2 linked regions of the Minwuia thermotolerans genome follow. The protein of the gene in region 1 binds, or shares a complex with, the protein of each later gene. Links are inferred from orthologs where the notes say so. Each region holds a gene or a part of one and is shown in the gene's direction. Other genes may lie near its edges. The genes, in order: trxB and trxA.

Region 1 (8,098 bases):
CGCGAGATGCTGGAGGCGCCCTACACGCACTTCAGCGGCTCCGACGGCGGCGCCCATTGCGGCGTCATCTGCGATGTCAGCCTGCCGACCTTCAACATGGCCTACTGGGGCCGCGACCGGAAGAAGGGCGGGCTGCTGCCGCTGGAATGGCTGGTCCACAAGCAGACGCAGGGCACTGCATCGCTGCACGGCCTCAACGACCGCGGCGTGCTGGCCCCGGGCTATCTGGCGGACATCAACCTGATCGATTTCGACAGCCTGGGCATCGACGCGCCGCGCATGGCATGGGATCTGCCGACCGGCGCCCGGCGCCTGATCCAGCGGGCCAGCGGCTATCGCATGACGATCAAGTCGGGTCAGCCCATATTGGCCGACGGCGATCCGACGGGTGCGTTGCCGGGCGCGCTGCTGCGGGGACCGCAGGGGCCACGGGGGTCGGGACCGTCCTGACCCGCCCGGTGCCCAAATCGACGTAGACGGACCTTCGCATAGGCCTTACATAGCCGCCGCATGGACCGCACGCATATCCGAAATTTCGCCATCATCGCTCACATTGATCATGGCAAGTCGACGCTCGCCGATCGCCTGATCGAGATGACCGGCGGCCTCGAAAGCCGGGAGATGCAGCAGCAGGTGCTCGACTCCATGGACCTGGAGCGCGAGCGCGGCATCACCATCAAGGCGCAGACCGTCCGGCTGCTGCACAAGGCCGCGGACGGCGAGATCTATCAGTTGAATCTGATCGACACGCCCGGACATGTCGACTTCTCCTACGAGGTCAGCCGCAGCTTGTCGGCCTGCGAGGGCGCGCTGCTGGTGGTCGACGCCAGCCAGGGCGTCGAGGCGCAGACACTGGCCAACGTCTACCTCGCCATCGAGAACGACCTCGAGATCGTGCCCGTGCTGAACAAGGTCGACCTGCCGGCGGCCGAGCCGGAGCGCGTGAAGGAGCAGATCGAGGACGTGATCGGCATCGACGCCTCCGACGCCATCGAAATATCCGCCAAGACCGGCCAGGGCGTACCCGACGTGATCGAGGCGCTGATCCGACGCATCCCGGCGCCGGCCGGCGATTCGACGGCGCCGCTGAAGGCCCTGCTGGTCGACAGCTGGTACGATCCCTATCTGGGCGTGGTCGTGCTCACAAGGCTTTACGACGGCAAGTTGAAGAAGGGCATGAAGATCAAGCTGATGTCCACCGGCGCCACGCACCAGATCGACCGCGTCGGCATCTTCACCCCGAAGATGACCGTGCTGGACGAACTGGGCCCGGGCGAGATCGGCTTCTTCACCGCCTCCATCAAGACGGTCGCCGAGACCGACGTCGGCGACACCATCACCGAGGAAGGCAAGCCCACGGCGAAGCCCCTGCCCGGCTTCAAGCCCTCCATCCCGGTGGTGTTCTGCGGCCTGTTCCCGGTCGACACCTCGGACTATCAGGATCTGCGGGACAGCCTGGCCAAGCTCCGCCTCAACGATTCCAGCTTCCATTTCGAACCGGAGAGCTCGGCGGCGCTGGGCTTCGGCTTCCGCTGCGGCTTCCTGGGTCTGCTGCACATGGAGATCGTGCAGGAGCGGCTGGAGCGCGAGTTCGACCTCGACCTGATCACCACGGCGCCTTCGGTGATCTTCAAGCTGCACATGACCGACGGCACGCTGGTGGAACTGCACAATCCCGCCGACATGCCCGATCCGGTCAAGGTCGACTACATCGAGGAGCCCTGGATCAAGGCGACGATCCTCTGCCCCGACGAGCATCTGGGCGCGGTGCTGAAGCTCTGCGAGGAGAAGCGCGGCGTCCAGACCAACCTGACCTATGCCGGCGCCAGGGCGATGATCGAATACGAACTGCCGCTGTCGGAAATCGTCTTCGACTTCTACGACCGGCTGAAGTCCGTCAGCCGTGGCTATGCCAGCTTCGACTACGAACTGATCGGCTACCGCCGGGGCGACCTGGTCAAGATGTCGATCCTGGTGAATGCGGAGCCGGTCGACGCGCTGGCCCTGATCGTCCACAGGGACCGGGCCTACGAACGCGGCCGGATGCTCTGCGAACGGCTGAAGGACCTGATCCCGCGCCAGATGTTCAAGATCCCGATCCAGGCCGCCATCGGCGGCTCGGTGATCGCGCGAGAGACCATCTCGGCGATGCGCAAGGACGTGACCGCGAAGTGCTATGGCGGCGACGTCACCCGCAAGAAGAAGCTGCTGGAGAAGCAGAAGGCCGGCAAGCGGCGCATGCGCACCTATGGCAAGGTCGACATCCCGCAGGAGGCCTTCATGGCCGCACTGCGCATGGGCGACGAGTAGCCCTGCCTCAGAGCGCCCGCGCCGTCCTTCCGATCAGATCCCAGGCCGCGTCGACATGGCGGGCTTCGGTGCGGGCCTGACCGATCGAAATGCGGATGGCGTAGCGGCCGCGCACGCGGTTGGGCGTGAAATAGGCCTCGCCTGAATCGTTCAGCGCCAGCAGCAGCCTCTCGTTCAGTTCGTCGCAGGCCGCGTCGTCCGCGCCTTCCGGGCGGTAGCGGAAGTTGATCAGCGAGAGCACCCGGGGCGCGACCAGCTCGAAATCCGGCTCGGCGGCGATGCGCCGCTCCAGGTCCTCGGCCAGCGCGATATGGCTTCGCAGGAATGCCTGAAGCCCCTCGACGCCATAGCTCCTGAGCACGAACCAGAGCTTCAGGGCGCGGAAACGGCGTCCCAGCGGCACGCCCCAGTCGCGGTAGTCGGCGACCTGCCCGGTTTCGGGGCCCTGGTAGTAGGTGGCGTCGATGGCGAAGGTGCGGACCAGCGCCTCCGGGTCGCGCACGAAATGGGCGGCGCAGTCGAAATTGGTCAGCAGCCACTTGTGCGGGTTGAAGACGAGGCTGTCGACGTTCCCCTGTCCCTCCAGCATCCAGCGGCACTCGGGCAGGATCAGCGCCGCGCCTGCCCAGGCGGCGTCGACGTGCAGGAAGACGCCGCGGGCGGCGCAGATCTCCCCGACCGACTTCAGATCGTCGATGGCGCCGACGCCGGTCGCGCCGAGCGAGGCGACGACGCAGGCCGGCTTGCGCCCCGCAGCGATGTCGTCGTCGATCGTCCGCGCCAGTTCGCCGGGCACGATGGCGAAATCGTCGCCGGTCGCCACCTTGCGCACGTTCCGCCGCCCGTACCCGGCGATCTTCGCCCCCTTCTCGATCGAGGTGTGTGTCTGGTCGGAGCAGTAGACGACGAGTTCCGGGCCGCCGGCCAGGCCGGCTTCGTTCGCCATGTCGTCCGTGGCCCGTTCCCGCGCCGTCAGCAGGGCGCAGAGGGTCGCGCCCGAGGCCGAATCCTGGATCACGCCGGTGAAGCCCGCGTCCAGGCCGATCATCTGCCGCAGCCAGTCCAGCACGCGGCCCTCCATCTCGGCGGCCGCCGGCGAGGTCTGCCACATCATGCACTGGGCGCCGAGCGTGGCCGTGAGCATCTCCGCCAGCACCGAAGGCGGGCTGGAATTGGCGGGGAAATAGGCGAAGAAGGACGGATGCTGCCAGTGGGTCATGCCCGGCAGCACGTCGCGGACGAAGTCGCTCATGATTGCGTTCATCGATTCGCCCGCCGCCGGGGCGCTCGCTGCCAGTTTCGCCGCGACCTCTCCCGGCTTCGTCTGCGCCCGCACCGGAAAATCCTCGACGCGCGCCATGTAGTCGGTCATCCAGTCGACCATCTGATGGGCGTGGCTGCGGAACTCGTCGATATCCATGGGGCAGTCTCCGGCGTGTGACGGCGGCGAACTTGACACGGCCCCGCCCTTGACGAAATAGGTGATCCCTTCATCCTGCGCCCCAGCCTCACCAGCGGAGACTCCCATGGCCGAAACCATCGAGACCAAGGTTCTGATCATCGGGTCGGGTCCGGCCGGGTGCACGGCGGCGATCTATGCCGCGCGCGCGGGCCTGCAGCCGGTCATGGTGCATGGCATCCAGCCTGGCGGTCAGCTCACCATCACCACCGACGTCGAGAACTACCCCGGCTTCGCCGACGTCATCCAGGGCCCGTGGCTGATGGAGCAGATGGAAAAGCAGGCAGCCAATGTCGGCACCCGGATCGTCCACGACATCGTCGCCGAAATCGATCTGTCGAAGCGGCCCTTCGTGGCGAAGGGCGACGGCGGCAACACCTATGTCGGCGAGACCGTGATCATCTCCACCGGCGCCTCGGCCAAATGGCTCGGCCTGCCCAGCGAGCAGAAGTTCCAGGGCTTCGGCGTCTCGGCCTGCGCCACCTGCGACGGCTTCTTCTACCGCGGCAAGGAAGTCTGCGTCATCGGCGGCGGCAACACCGCGGCCGAGGAAGCCCTGTTCCTGACCCACTTCGCCTCGAAGGTCTGGCTCATCCACCGCCGCGATTCGCTCCGCGCCGAGCACATCCTGCAGCAGCGGGTGCTGAAGCACGACAAGATCGAGGTGGTCTGGGATCACGTCCTGGACGAGGTTCTCGGCGACGAGGATCCGCTGGGCGTCACCGGGGTGCGCATCCGTCACGCGACCAGCGGCGAGACCCGGGAGATCCCGGTGCATGGCGTCTTCGTCGCCATCGGGCACAACCCGAACACCGAGCTGTTCAGGGGCCAGGTCGACATGGACCATGAAGGCTACATCCTCACCGCGCCGGATTCGACCGCCACCAACATACCCGGCGTCTTCGCCTCGGGCGACGTCCAGGACAAGATCTACCGCCAGGCCGTGACGGCCGCGGGCACCGGCTGCATGGCGGCGCTGGAGGCCGAAAAGTTCGCCGCCGCCGCCGAACTGCCCCAGGCCGCGGAGTAGAATTCGCGCCCGGCGGCGGGCCTGCCCGTCGTTTTTGCTTGTCGACTCGTGCGCACTGGATATTTTCGGCCCCATGGATTGGGACAAGTTGCGCATTTTTCACACGGTCGCGGACGCCGGAAGCTTCACTCATGCGGGTGAACTATTGAACCTCAGCCAGTCGGCGGTCAGCCGGCAGGTAAGCGCCCTGGAGGAGAGCCTTCGGACGACGCTGTTCCGCCGACACGCCCGCGGCCTCATCCTCACCGAACAGGGCGAATTGCTCTACAAGACCGCCCGCGAGGTGTTCTCCAAGCTGGCCATGGCCGAGGCCATGCTGACCGACGCCAAGGAGAAGCCGCGCGGCGACCTGACGGTCTCGACCACCGTCGGCCTCGGCTCGACCTGGCTGACACCGCGCATCCGCGCGTTCATCGAGGCCTACCCGGACATCTCGGTCCATCTCGTGCTGACAGACGGCGAGGTCGACCTGACGATGCGCGAGGCCGACATCGCCATCAAGCTCCGGCCGCCGACCCAGCCGGATCTCATCCAGCGCAAGATGAACTCGATGAACTTCCACCTCTACGCCTCGCCCGACTACATCAAGCGGCGCGGCACACCGAAGGCCCCGGAAGATCTCGACAAGCATGCCCTGATCATCTACGGCGCGGAAACGGTGACCCCGGTGCCGACCAGCAACTGGGTGATGGAGCTGGGCGCCAACCCCAACCGGCCCCGCCGGCCGGTGCTGACCGTCAACAACGTCTACGGCCTGCTGCTGGCCGTCGAAAGCGGCCTCGGCATCGCCGCCCTGCCCGACTACATCGTCCAGGGCCACAGCAAGGCCGTACGCGTGCTCGATGACATCGCGGGCCCGAGTTTCGACACCTATTTCGTCTATCCGGAGGAACTCCGGAACTCGAAGCGAATCGCGGTCTTCCGGGACTTCCTCATCCAGCAGGTCTCGGATACCCAGTTCTGAGAGTGGCAGAAGGGCAACATTTTTTAATAAATCAGTTTACGTAAACGGAAGTTGTGCTTTTTCAGTACGTTATAGCTCTGCGACATTTGCATAGCTGAATTTCGACTGTACCACTTTATTTCACCACGCCGACGACCTACATCTCGCGCATGGATGTTGCATCGCAGCATCGACGGGCGATCCGGCGCCTCCCTGTCGGATTGTCCGACGTCTCTTGAGACGTGAAGCCTCCCTGTTAGACTCGGCGGGTCCACTTGTTGGACCCGCCTTTTTTCTTTTCGGGGACAGAACGGTGCAGATTCGCCCTGCCGTAGCCGCAGACTCCGCCGTGCTGACGGAACTCGCTCTCCGCTCCAAGGCCCACTGGGGCTATGACGCCGCCTTCATGGATGCCTGCCGCGACGAGCTGACGGTGACCCCCGACCAGATCGTCGAACGGACGATGCTGGTAGCCGAGGAAGGCGGCCGGCTCGTCGCCATGGCGGGGCTGGAACCGGACGCGGACGTGCTGGGCCTGTGGAACATGTTCGTCACACCCGAATGCATCGGCACCGGTCTGGGTGGTGTGCTTTTCCGCGCCATCGCCGACAAGGCGCGTGAGGCCGGCGCGCGCTGCCTCTACATCGATTCCGATCCCAACGCCCGGCCGTTCTACGAACACATGGGCGCAAGACTGGTCAGCGAGTCGCCCTCCGACTCGATTCCGGGCCGCACACTGCCCCGCCTTCGACTGGACCTGTAGCTGCGCTGGCCGCCCCTCCGCGCACGGCCTATTCTCGTTCCCCAGGTGGATGGTGGAACGACGGGAGGCGGACATGGCGACAGCGGATGCACGGACTGCATGGATCACCGGCGCGGGCAGCGGAATCGGTCAGGCGGCCGCCGTCGCGCTCGCCCGTGACGGCTTCGCAGTCGTCGCCAGCGGACGCCGCCCCGAACCGCTGAACGAAACCGCCGCGATCATCGCGGACGGCGGCGGAACCTGCGTGGTCGAGCCTCTCGACGTGGCCGACCCGGACGCCTGCGCCGCGGTCGCCGGCCGCACCCAGCAGCGCTTCGGGGGCATCGATGTGCTGGTCGCCAACGCCGGCCTCAACGTGAAGGACCGTCATCTGGACAGCCTCAGCGTCGCCGACTGGCGGCAGGTCATCGACGTCGACGTCAACGGCGTCTTCCAGTGCATCCATCCGGTGCTGCCGATGATGCGCGCCCGGGGCGGCGGCCTGATCGTGAACGTCTCCTCCTGGGCGGGCCGCTGGCCCGCCTATCTGGCCGGGGCCGCCTACAACGCCGCCAAGCATGCGGTCAGCGCCATGAACGAGCTGATCAACATGGAGGAAGGCGGCAACGGCATCCGCGCCACGGCACTCTGTCCGGGCGAGGTCTATACGCCCATCATGGACGCCCGTCCCGTGCCACCGCCGCCGGAGGAACTGGAAAAGATGGTGCAGATGGCCGACATGGGCGAGGTCATCGCCTGGCTGGCCGCACTGCCGCCCCATGTCTGCATCAACGAACTGGTGATCAGCCCCACCGACAACCGCATCTACCGGGCCCAGCGCATCCGCTGACGCTGCCGGGGCGACCGGTACGTTTGGACGCACGGGGGTTGGCGCGGCCCGGCGCCCTTCCCCATCTTTCGCCGCAAGCGATCAAGAAGACGAAGGGGAAACAAGATGAACAGGAATCGCAATCTCCTCACCACGACCTGCATCGCCGCCATGCTGGCGATGCCCATGGCCGTCCAGGCCGGCGACAGCAAGACCGACATGAATGCTGGCAATCAGCATGAAGTCTCCGACGCCGGCAGCGCGGCAGGCGAAGCCCCGACCGGCGAGCGCTCCGAACTTCAGAAGGCCTGGGACGAGTTCGCAAGATTCACTGCCGAGCAGAAGGACGCGGCCGTTCAGGCAGGCGACGACATGCTGAACGCCATGGACGAACGCATCGCCGGTTGGCGCGAAGCTGCCCGCGAGGATGGCGTGTCACCGGAAGAGGAAGAAGATCGCGTCGCGGAAATGCGCTCGGTTCGACGGGACATCTCCTCGCAACTGGACGAAGCCAGGGTCACGCACGACGAAGACTGGAGCGCCGAGGTCTGGCGCGATTTCAAACAGGCGGTCGGCGAGGCCGTCGACACATTCGAATCCCAGTTCGACGACGACACCGCCTACGAATCGGGCGAGAAGCCCTATCAGGAAGGGGCCGCAGGCGGCAACTGATCCACGATTTCATCCACATTGTGGACAAAACGATCCCCGCCTGATTTCCGGGCGGGGATCGTTCGATCCTGATCCGCGTGGCGCGCCGTGATAGGATCGGCACCATGTCCGAC
Region 2 (8,037 bases), on another replicon or contig:
TGACCAGGGCCGATCCCGGCGCGCTGGCGGTGATGGAGACCGAACTGGCGCGGATCATGGAGCTGTCTGACCGCTGCGCGGCGGCCGCCTGCGCCGACCGCACCGCCGACCTGCTGCGTCTCGCCGGCGCCCTGCTGGCGGACTACGCCGCGGAGAAGCAGCGCCTGGCGCTGGTGGACTATGACGACCTGATCCGCCACACGCTGGGCCTGCTGCGCTCCCAGGCCGCCTGGGTGCACTTCAAGCTGGACGAGGGGCTCGATCACATCCTGATCGACGAAGCCCAGGACACCAGCCCCGACCAGTGGCGCATCGCGGACCTGTTGAGCGCGGAATTCTTCGCCGGCGAGGGCGCGCGGACGGACGTCGTCCGCACGGTCTTCGCGGTGGGCGACGAGAAGCAGTCGATCTACAGCTTCCAGGGCGCCGACCCGGAAGGCTTCGACCGCATGCGCGGCCATTTCCGCGAGCGCGCGCTGGACGCGCGGGAAAGTTTCGAGGACGTGACCCTCGACGTTTCCTTCCGCTCCGCGCCCGAGATCCTGACGGTCGTCGACCGCACCTTCGCCGGCCCGGCGGGCGCAGGGCTGACCGCAGGCGGCGCGGCCAGCGCCCATATCGCCCGGCGCGCGGGCGCGCAGGGGCTGGTGGAGCTCTGGCCGCTGGAGGCGCCCGGCGAGAGCGAGGAACAGAACCGCTGGGACGCGCCGATGGATACCGAGCGCCCCGACAGCCCCAGGCGGCGGCTGGCCGTCCGCGTCGCCGAGCGCATCGCGGCCATGATCCGCGACCGGGAGACGATCGGCCAGGCCGGCGACACGGACCGGCCGCTGCGCGCGATCACGCCCGGCGACGTGCTGATCCTGGTGCGCCGCCGCGACGCCACGGTGGCGGAAATCGCCCGCGAGCTGAAGCGCCTGCGCGTGCCCGTCGCCGGGGCCGACCGGATGGTGCTGACCGAACAGATCGCAGTGATGGACCTGATGGCGCTGGGCGACTTCCTGCTGCTGCCGGAGGACGACCTCACGCTCGCCACGGTGCTGAAATCGCCGCTCTACGGCTTCGACGACAGCGACCTGTTCGAACTCGCCCATGGCCGGGAGAAGCATGAGCGGCTCTGGCACGTTATGCGCCGGCGGGCGGACGAGCGGCCGAAATGGGCCGAAGCTGCGGCCGAGCTCAGCGATCTGCTGGGCCGGGCCGACCAGTCGACGCCCTTCGCCTTCTTCGCCGAGCTGCTGGGCGCGGGCGGGGCGCGGCGGCGGCTGCTGGCGCGGCTGGGCACGGACCAGCTCGATCCGCTGGACGAGTTTCTCAACGCCGCCCTGGACGACGAGCGCCGTCATCCGCCTTCGCTGCAGGGCTTCCTGCACCGCCTCCGCGCCGGCCAGTCGGCGGAGATCCGGCGCGACATGGAGCGCGGCGGCGGCGCGGTCCGCATCATGACCGTCCACGGGGCCAAGGGGCTGGAGGCGCCGGTGGTGATCCTGCCGGACACGACGCGCGCGCCGCGCGCGGGCAAGTCACCGCTGATCGCCCTGCCCGGGCCGGGCGGGGACGAGGACATTCCCGTCATGCGCGGCCGCGCCGCCGAACTGCCCGACCGCGTGGCCCAGCAGGCCAAGCGGGAGCAGGAGCGCGGCCTGGCCGAATACAACCGCCTGCTCTATGTCGCCATGACACGGGCCGAGGAGCGGCTCTACGTCTGCGGCTTCTACAATTCGGAACGCGCCCTTCCCGACGATGCAAGCTGGTACCGCGCGGTCGAGGGCGCGCTGGCGGAAATCGGCGAAGCCGGCGGTGACGGCGTGCTGCGTCATGGCAGTGGCGCGCTGCCGCTGACCGGAGACGACGCTGGCGCCGGCGAGGCCGAAATACTGCCGGCCTGGGCGACGGCGCCGGCGCCGGCCGAGCCCGCCCCGCCCCGGCCGCTGGCGCCTTCACGGCAGCCCGGCGAGGAACCGGACGCCGAACCGGCGGCGCTGAGCCCGCTGCAGCGCACCGGCGGGGCCGGCCGCCGCCGCGGCGTGCTGGTCCATCACCTGCTGCAGGTGCTGCCCGAACTGCCGCCCGAACGGCGGGAAGATGCGGGCGCGTCCATCCTGGCGCGGCGGGCCGCGGACCTCGAAGAGGCCGAACGCACGGCCCTGCTGACCGAAGCGCTGGGCGTCATTGCTGCGCCGGAGATGGCGGCCGCCTTCGCGCCGGGCAGCCGCGCCGAGGCGGCCATCGCCGGCGTGGTCGGCGGTCACGTCGTCTCCGGCCAGGTCGACCGCCTCGCCGTGACCGACGATTCGGTGCTGATCGTGGACTACAAGACCAACCGCCCGCCGCCGCAGGAGGTAGCCGGCGTGCCCCTGGCCTATCTCAGGCAGATGGCGCTCTACCGCGCCGTCATGCGCCGGATCCACCCGGACCGGGAGGTGCGCTGCGCCCTGGTCTGGACCGTGGAGGCGCGGCTGATGGCGCTGCCGGCGGCGCGGCTCGACCATGCGCTGGCCTCGCTTGACCTGTCGCAGGCGGCTACCTAGATTCGGCATCGCGCCGGAGCGAATTCCGAGACCCATTTGGCGCCCCCGTAACGGAGAGAATTCTGATGACCACGGTCAAGGTAACCGACGACAGCTTCCAGTCCGACGTGCTCGGCTCCGACGTCCCCGTGGTGGTGGACTACTGGGCCGAATGGTGCGGCCCCTGCCGGCAGATCGCCCCGGCGCTGGACGAGATCGCCGGCGAGATGAAGGACCTGAAGATCGCCAAGATCAACATCGACGAGAACCCGTCGACGCCGACCAAGTACGGCGTGCGCGGCATCCCGACGCTGATGCTGTTCAAGGGCGGCGAGGTCGTGGCCACCAAGGTCGGCGCCGTGCCGAAATCCCAGATCCAGTCATGGATCGAGTCCAACATCTGATCCTTATGGCCTTCGCGGTCGTATCGGGCGGGCCCGGGCGGAAACGCGCGGGCCCGTTTTCCGTTTGCGCCGCGCCGGCGGGCCATGCCAAGGCTTGGCAGCGGCGTGCGCAGCAGTGGAGTAGAGCGTTGACCGGTTTCTCCGTCCGTCCGGCCCTTGCGGGCCTCGCCCTTCTGATCCTTCAGGCCTGCGCCGGCCAGCCGGAAACGCCGCTGGAGCCCGTCGACTGGAATGCGCCGCTCGCCGGTCGCAGCATCGACGAGATTCTCGCCGCGCCGGACCGCGGGATCGACGCCGCGAAGCAGCCGGTGCTGATGGCGCGCGAACGCGTCGGCGTGCGCGTCGTCGACGTGCGCGGACCGGGAACCTGGCGCACCACGCTGGACCACGTCCACCGCCTGAGCCGCGCGGAGAGGCTGGACGACGCCGAGGTCGCGCGCGCCATCGAGGCCCGCGCTGCCGAACTGCCCGCGCCTTATCTGTTCGAGCTGGCGCGCCGCATCGTCGAGGCCGACCCGCAACGGGGTCTCTACTGGTACGCGCTGGGCCAGGCGCGAACGGTCTATGCCGGCGCGCGCTGCGCCGACCCCTCGGTGCGGGCCAATATCCAGGCGACGCTGATCGACCTCAAACCCGTGAGCGAGAAGGCCCGGGTCGAGACCTTCGACAACGAACGGCTCTATGCCCGGATCCTGCAACAGGTCCGCGACCAGGGCCCGATCACAGACACGACGGCATCGCCCTGGTGGATCTGCTCCAGCGGTCAGCGCACCCTGAACGCCGCCCGGCGGGGCGAGACCCTGGCGAAGGGCGACTGGCTGCTGCCGCGCGCCGACTGGCCGGCGGCGCGCAAGGCGGCCCGGGACCATCTCGACGCCGAGATCGCCCGCGCCCTGCGGGCCGCGGCGCAGTAGGCGGGCAATGAAGGAGAAGAAGATGCGGAGCTGGAAGGCGGCCCTGGCCGCGGGACTGGCGCTGATCGGACCGGCCGCCGGCGCCTGGGCGCAGGAGGCGGCGGCGGACAGGCCCCGTTTCTCCTTCGCCGACATGACGGTCGAGGAAGCCATCGCGGCGCCGGAAACCGACCTGGAAATCGTCCGCCGGCCGCGCATCGCGGTCCGCGAGGTGGTTGGCGTCCCCGTCCGCGACGTGCGCGGCATCGGCACCTGGCGCACCACGCTGGACCGGGTTCACCGCCTCAGCCGCGCCGCCGACCTGGACGAGGCCGCTCTGGTGCGCGCGCTCGAATCCAGCGCGGATACGTTGCCTGCACCCTATCTGATGGAGATCTCCCGCCGTCTGGTGGCGGCGGAGGCGCCGCGCGAAGGGCTCTACTGGTTCGCGCTCGGCGAACTGCGCACGGTCTATGACGCCCTGCGCTGCGCCGACGAGAGCGTCCGGCCCAACATCGCCGCCACACTGATCGAGCTTCACCCGGTCACCGAGGAGGCGCGGATCACGGCGATCAAGCATGGCGCGCTCTATGTCGAGGCGCTCGAGACCGCGCGGGACAGCGACGCCCTCTTCGCCTCCAGGGCCTCGCCCTGGTGGATCTGCTCCAGCGGCCTGGCGGCAATGGATGCGGCCCGCGACGGCCGCGCCGTCGGCCGCGACGACTGGCTGAAGCCGGAGAGCGCCTGGCCGGCCGCACGCCAGGCGACCCTGCGCCACGCCGACCACCGCATCCGCAACACCGTGGTCCGCGTCGGCGAGTAGGGACGACCGGGGCCGGCCCGGGCCCAATCGTTCCGCGAGATCGAACCACTGCCACTCCGGTGTCATGCCCGCCCCCGTGCGGGCATCCGGTCAGATCGTCGACCTGCGGCGAAGCCGCTCCGGACCCCCGCACAGAGGCGGGGGTGACACGCTGAGCGGGCGACGGTGCAAAAAGTTTGCGGGACGATTCGGACCCACGCCAGGCCTCACGCGGCCAGCAGCTTCTCCAGACCGGCGCGGACCGTCTCGGGCAGCGGACTCGCCTTGCCTTCGACGATGTAGACCATCACCGTCTCCGCCGTGGCGATGCAGCGGTCCTCCACGAACAGCCCGTGGCCGAGCGTCAGCGAGGTGCGGCCCAGCTTCGCCACCACGGTGCCGATGCGGACCGTGCCGGGCCACCAGGCCTGGGCGCGGAAATGGATGGACAGGTGCCCGACGACGAAACGCTGCGTGTTGTCATAGGCGGGGATGAGGTCGGAGCGCATGAAGGGCACGCGCCCCGATTCGACATAGCGTGCGAAGGCGACGTTGTTGACGTGGCCGGTCGCGTCCATGTCGCCGAAGCGGATGGTGTCCTCGCTCCACTCGTTGTAGATCGTGGCGTCGGTGAGATCGGGCGTGTTCTGCATGGACGGATAGATAGACCGAAGGCGGGAACGGATGAAAGAACTCGATGCGCTGAGGGCGGAACTGGACCGCTGGCACGAAGCGGGCCGCGAGGCGACGCTGTGGTGGCGCGACGATGACGCCGAGGCGCCGGACGCGCCCGTGCTGCGCATGCTGGAGCTTTCGGCGCGTCACGGCGCGGGCTGCTTCATCGCCGCCGTGCCGGCCCGCGCCGTCGACGCCCTCGGGCCCGCCATCGTCGACTGCCCGACAGCCGTCCCGTTCCAGCATGGCTGGGCGCATGAGGATCATTCGCCGGCGGCGGTAAAGGGCAAGTGGGAGCTGGGCCTGCACCGCCCGAAGGCGGCGATCCTGGACGAACTGCGCCGCGGACGGGCGCGGATGGCCGAGCTGTTCGGCGCACGCGACCGGCCCATGCTGGGCCCGCCCTGGAACCGCATCGCGCCGGAGCTCTGTGCCGACCTGCCGGCGCTGGGTTTCGAGGTGCTGTCGACCTTCGCGCCGCGTCCCTGCGCCACCCCGGCGCCCGGCCTGCGGCAGGTCAACGGTCATGTCGACATCATCTCCTGGAAGCGGGGCCGCAGCTTCATCGGCGCGGAGAAGACCGCGAACCGGCTGGCCGATCACCTGGCGCAGCGCCGCCGGGGCGAGGTCGAGGACGAGCCGACGGGCCTGCTGACCCATGTCTGGATCAACGACGAGCCGGCCTGGGAGGCGATCGACGCCGTGCTCGGCCTGGTCGCGGCCCATCCGGCAGCGCGCTGGCTGGACGACCGGAGCTTCTTTCAGTGAGCGAACCCCTTTTCCGCCCCGGCACGGACGCCGACATCGACCAGGTTGCCGAACTGCTGCATCTGCACATGAACCGGAAGGTCCCGCCGGCGGTCTTCCGCCGGCTGATGGACTATGGCTGGGCCGGCGAGAAGCCCCATGTCGGCATGGTCGCCGAGGCCAACGGCGAGATCGTCGGCTTCCACGGCAATGTCTACTCGACGCGCTTCATCGAGGGCGCCCCGCGGCTGTTCGGCAGTTTCACCTCGCTCTACGTCCACCGCGACTGGCGCGGCCACGACCTGGGCCTGAAGATGATGCGGACCTACGAGGAACGGCCCGATGTCACGTACACCGTCTTCGACCCCTCGAAGCGGGTGCACGGCATCCTCGAATCCTGCGGCTTCCGTGATCTCGACACCCACCGCCGGGTCTGGACGCCGGACGGCCGGGCCGGCGATGTGGAGGTGACCGAGGGGATCGACCGCATCGGCCCGCGGGTCTCCGCGGAGGAGCAGCGCTACCTTCTCGACCACCGCGACATGAAGGCCTTTCCCGTCCTGCTCTCCGGCGACGCCGGCGAGGTGCTGACCTTTTTCCTGCGCCAGGACCGGGGCGATCACGGCTTCTGCCACGACCTGATCTACACCGGCGATCCGGCCAGGCTGGCGGCGATGATCGACGCCGCCGCCCCGCGCATCCTGGGCGGCGAGCCCCGGGCGCGGCTGCTGGCCGACGAGCGCTTCTTCGCCGGCCATGCGACGGGCGGCGCGCGCGAGCCGCTGCGCTACCGCCGCATGGTCCGCCGCGCCGATCCGGCGCTGCCCGACTGGCGCGTCGATCACCTCTACACCGAGACGCTGCTGATCGGCCTGAAACTCGGATAGGCAGCGCCGCCGACGGCGCGCGGTGGCCGCAAGGCCGATCCGCACATCCCTGTCCCGCTCTTGCCACGCCACGCACAAGCCATAGACTCCGCCGTCGGGAGGCGATGCGATGATCGACGAGGCGACAAGACTCTGGACGCCCGACCCCGAACGCGTGGCCGGCAGCAACCTGGCGCGGTTCCGGGCCTTCGCCGGGCGCGAGGGCGACGGCTACGACGCGCTGCACGACTGGTCGGTGGCCGAGCCGGAAGCGTTCTGGACCGCGGTCTGGGACTTCTGCGAGGTGATCGCGGAGACGCGCGGCGAGCGGGTGCTGACCGACGCCCGGGACATCAAGGCGGCGACGTTCTTTCCCGACGCCCGGCTCAACTTCGCGCAGAACCTGCTGCGCCGCCGCGACGATGCGCCCGCGCTGATCTTCCGCGCCGAGGACCGCTTCGCCGAGCGCATGAGCTGGCGCGAGCTGCACGATCTGGTCAGCCGTCTGCACCGCGCGCTGCGCGCCATGGGCGTGCGCAAGGGCGACCGCGTCGCCGGCTTCATGCCCAACATGCCGGAGACGGTCGCCGCAATGCTGGCCGCCGCCAGCCTCGGCGCCGTCTGGTCCTCCTGCAGCCCCGATTTCGGCGTGCGCGGCGTGCTGGACCGCTTCGGCCAGATCGGCCCGAAGGTGCTGTTCGCCGCCGACGGCTATGTCTATGGCGGCAGGGAGCACGACAGCCTGGAACGCATCGGCGGCATCCTGGCCGAGCTGCCGGAGATCGAGCGCGCGGTGATCGTGCCGCTGCTGAACGACCGTCCCGACATTTCCGCGCTGGAAGGGCGCGCGGCGCTGCTGGACGACGTCATCGCCGAGCACGAGGCCGGCGAGATCGAGTACGTGATGACCGGCTTCAACGACCCGCTCTACATCATGTATTCGTCCGGCACGACGGGCCTGCCCAAGTGCATCCTCCACGGCGCCGGCGGCACGCTGCTGCAGCATCTGAAGGAGCACCGCCTGCAGGTCGACGTGCACCCGGTCGACCGGCTGTTCTACTTCACCACCTGCGGCTGGATGATGTGGAACTGGCTGGTCTCGGGCCTCGCCTCGGAGGCGACGCTGCTGCTCTACGACGG

What was found.
Region 2: the proteins of trxB (region 1) and trxA are in contact, whole or in part, in a crystal structure (PDB 1F6M), measured with the Escherichia coli proteins. The link is inferred for Minwuia thermotolerans from one-to-one orthologs.

Annotation. Positions count from the first base shown.
Region 1 is NZ_PIGG01000031.1:217,413-225,510, forward strand. Bases 2,998-5,817 are described here. They hold trxB (thioredoxin-disulfide reductase), read left to right. Parts: upstream 2,998-3,836; coding sequence 3,837-4,799; downstream 4,800-5,817. Other genes in these bases: CWC60_RS08940 (pyridoxal phosphate-dependent decarboxylase family protein), read right to left, coding at 2,998-3,730; CWC60_RS08950 (LysR family transcriptional regulator), read left to right, coding at 4,873-5,763. Also shown: CWC60_RS08930 (N-acyl-D-amino-acid deacylase family protein), read left to right, coding at 1-450; lepA (translation elongation factor 4), read left to right, coding at 511-2,310; more of CWC60_RS08940, read right to left, coding at 2,318-2,997; CWC60_RS08955 (GNAT family N-acetyltransferase), read left to right, coding at 6,092-6,505; CWC60_RS08960 (SDR family oxidoreductase), read left to right, coding at 6,579-7,334; CWC60_RS08965 (hypothetical protein), read left to right, coding at 7,500-7,985; CWC60_RS08970 (replicative DNA helicase), read left to right, coding at 8,090-8,098.
Region 2 is NZ_PIGG01000015.1:173,787-181,823, reverse strand. The notes cover bases 1,497-4,255. They hold trxA (thioredoxin TrxA), read left to right. Parts: upstream 1,497-2,596; coding sequence 2,597-2,914; downstream 2,915-4,255. Other genes in these bases: CWC60_RS04005 (hypothetical protein), read left to right, coding at 3,836-4,255; CWC60_RS04010 (hypothetical protein), read left to right, coding at 3,043-3,828; addA (double-strand break repair helicase AddA), read left to right, coding at 1,497-2,531. Also shown: more of addA, read left to right, coding at 1-1,496; more of CWC60_RS04005, read left to right, coding at 4,256-4,630; CWC60_RS04000 (acyl-CoA thioesterase), read right to left, coding at 4,837-5,262; CWC60_RS03995 (polysaccharide deacetylase family protein), read left to right, coding at 5,294-6,052; CWC60_RS03990 (GNAT family N-acetyltransferase), read left to right, coding at 6,049-6,918; CWC60_RS03985 (acetoacetate--CoA ligase), read left to right, coding at 7,028-8,037. UniProt on the Escherichia coli protein: Participates in various redox reactions through the reversible oxidation of its active center dithiol to a disulfide and catalyzes dithiol-disulfide exchange reactions.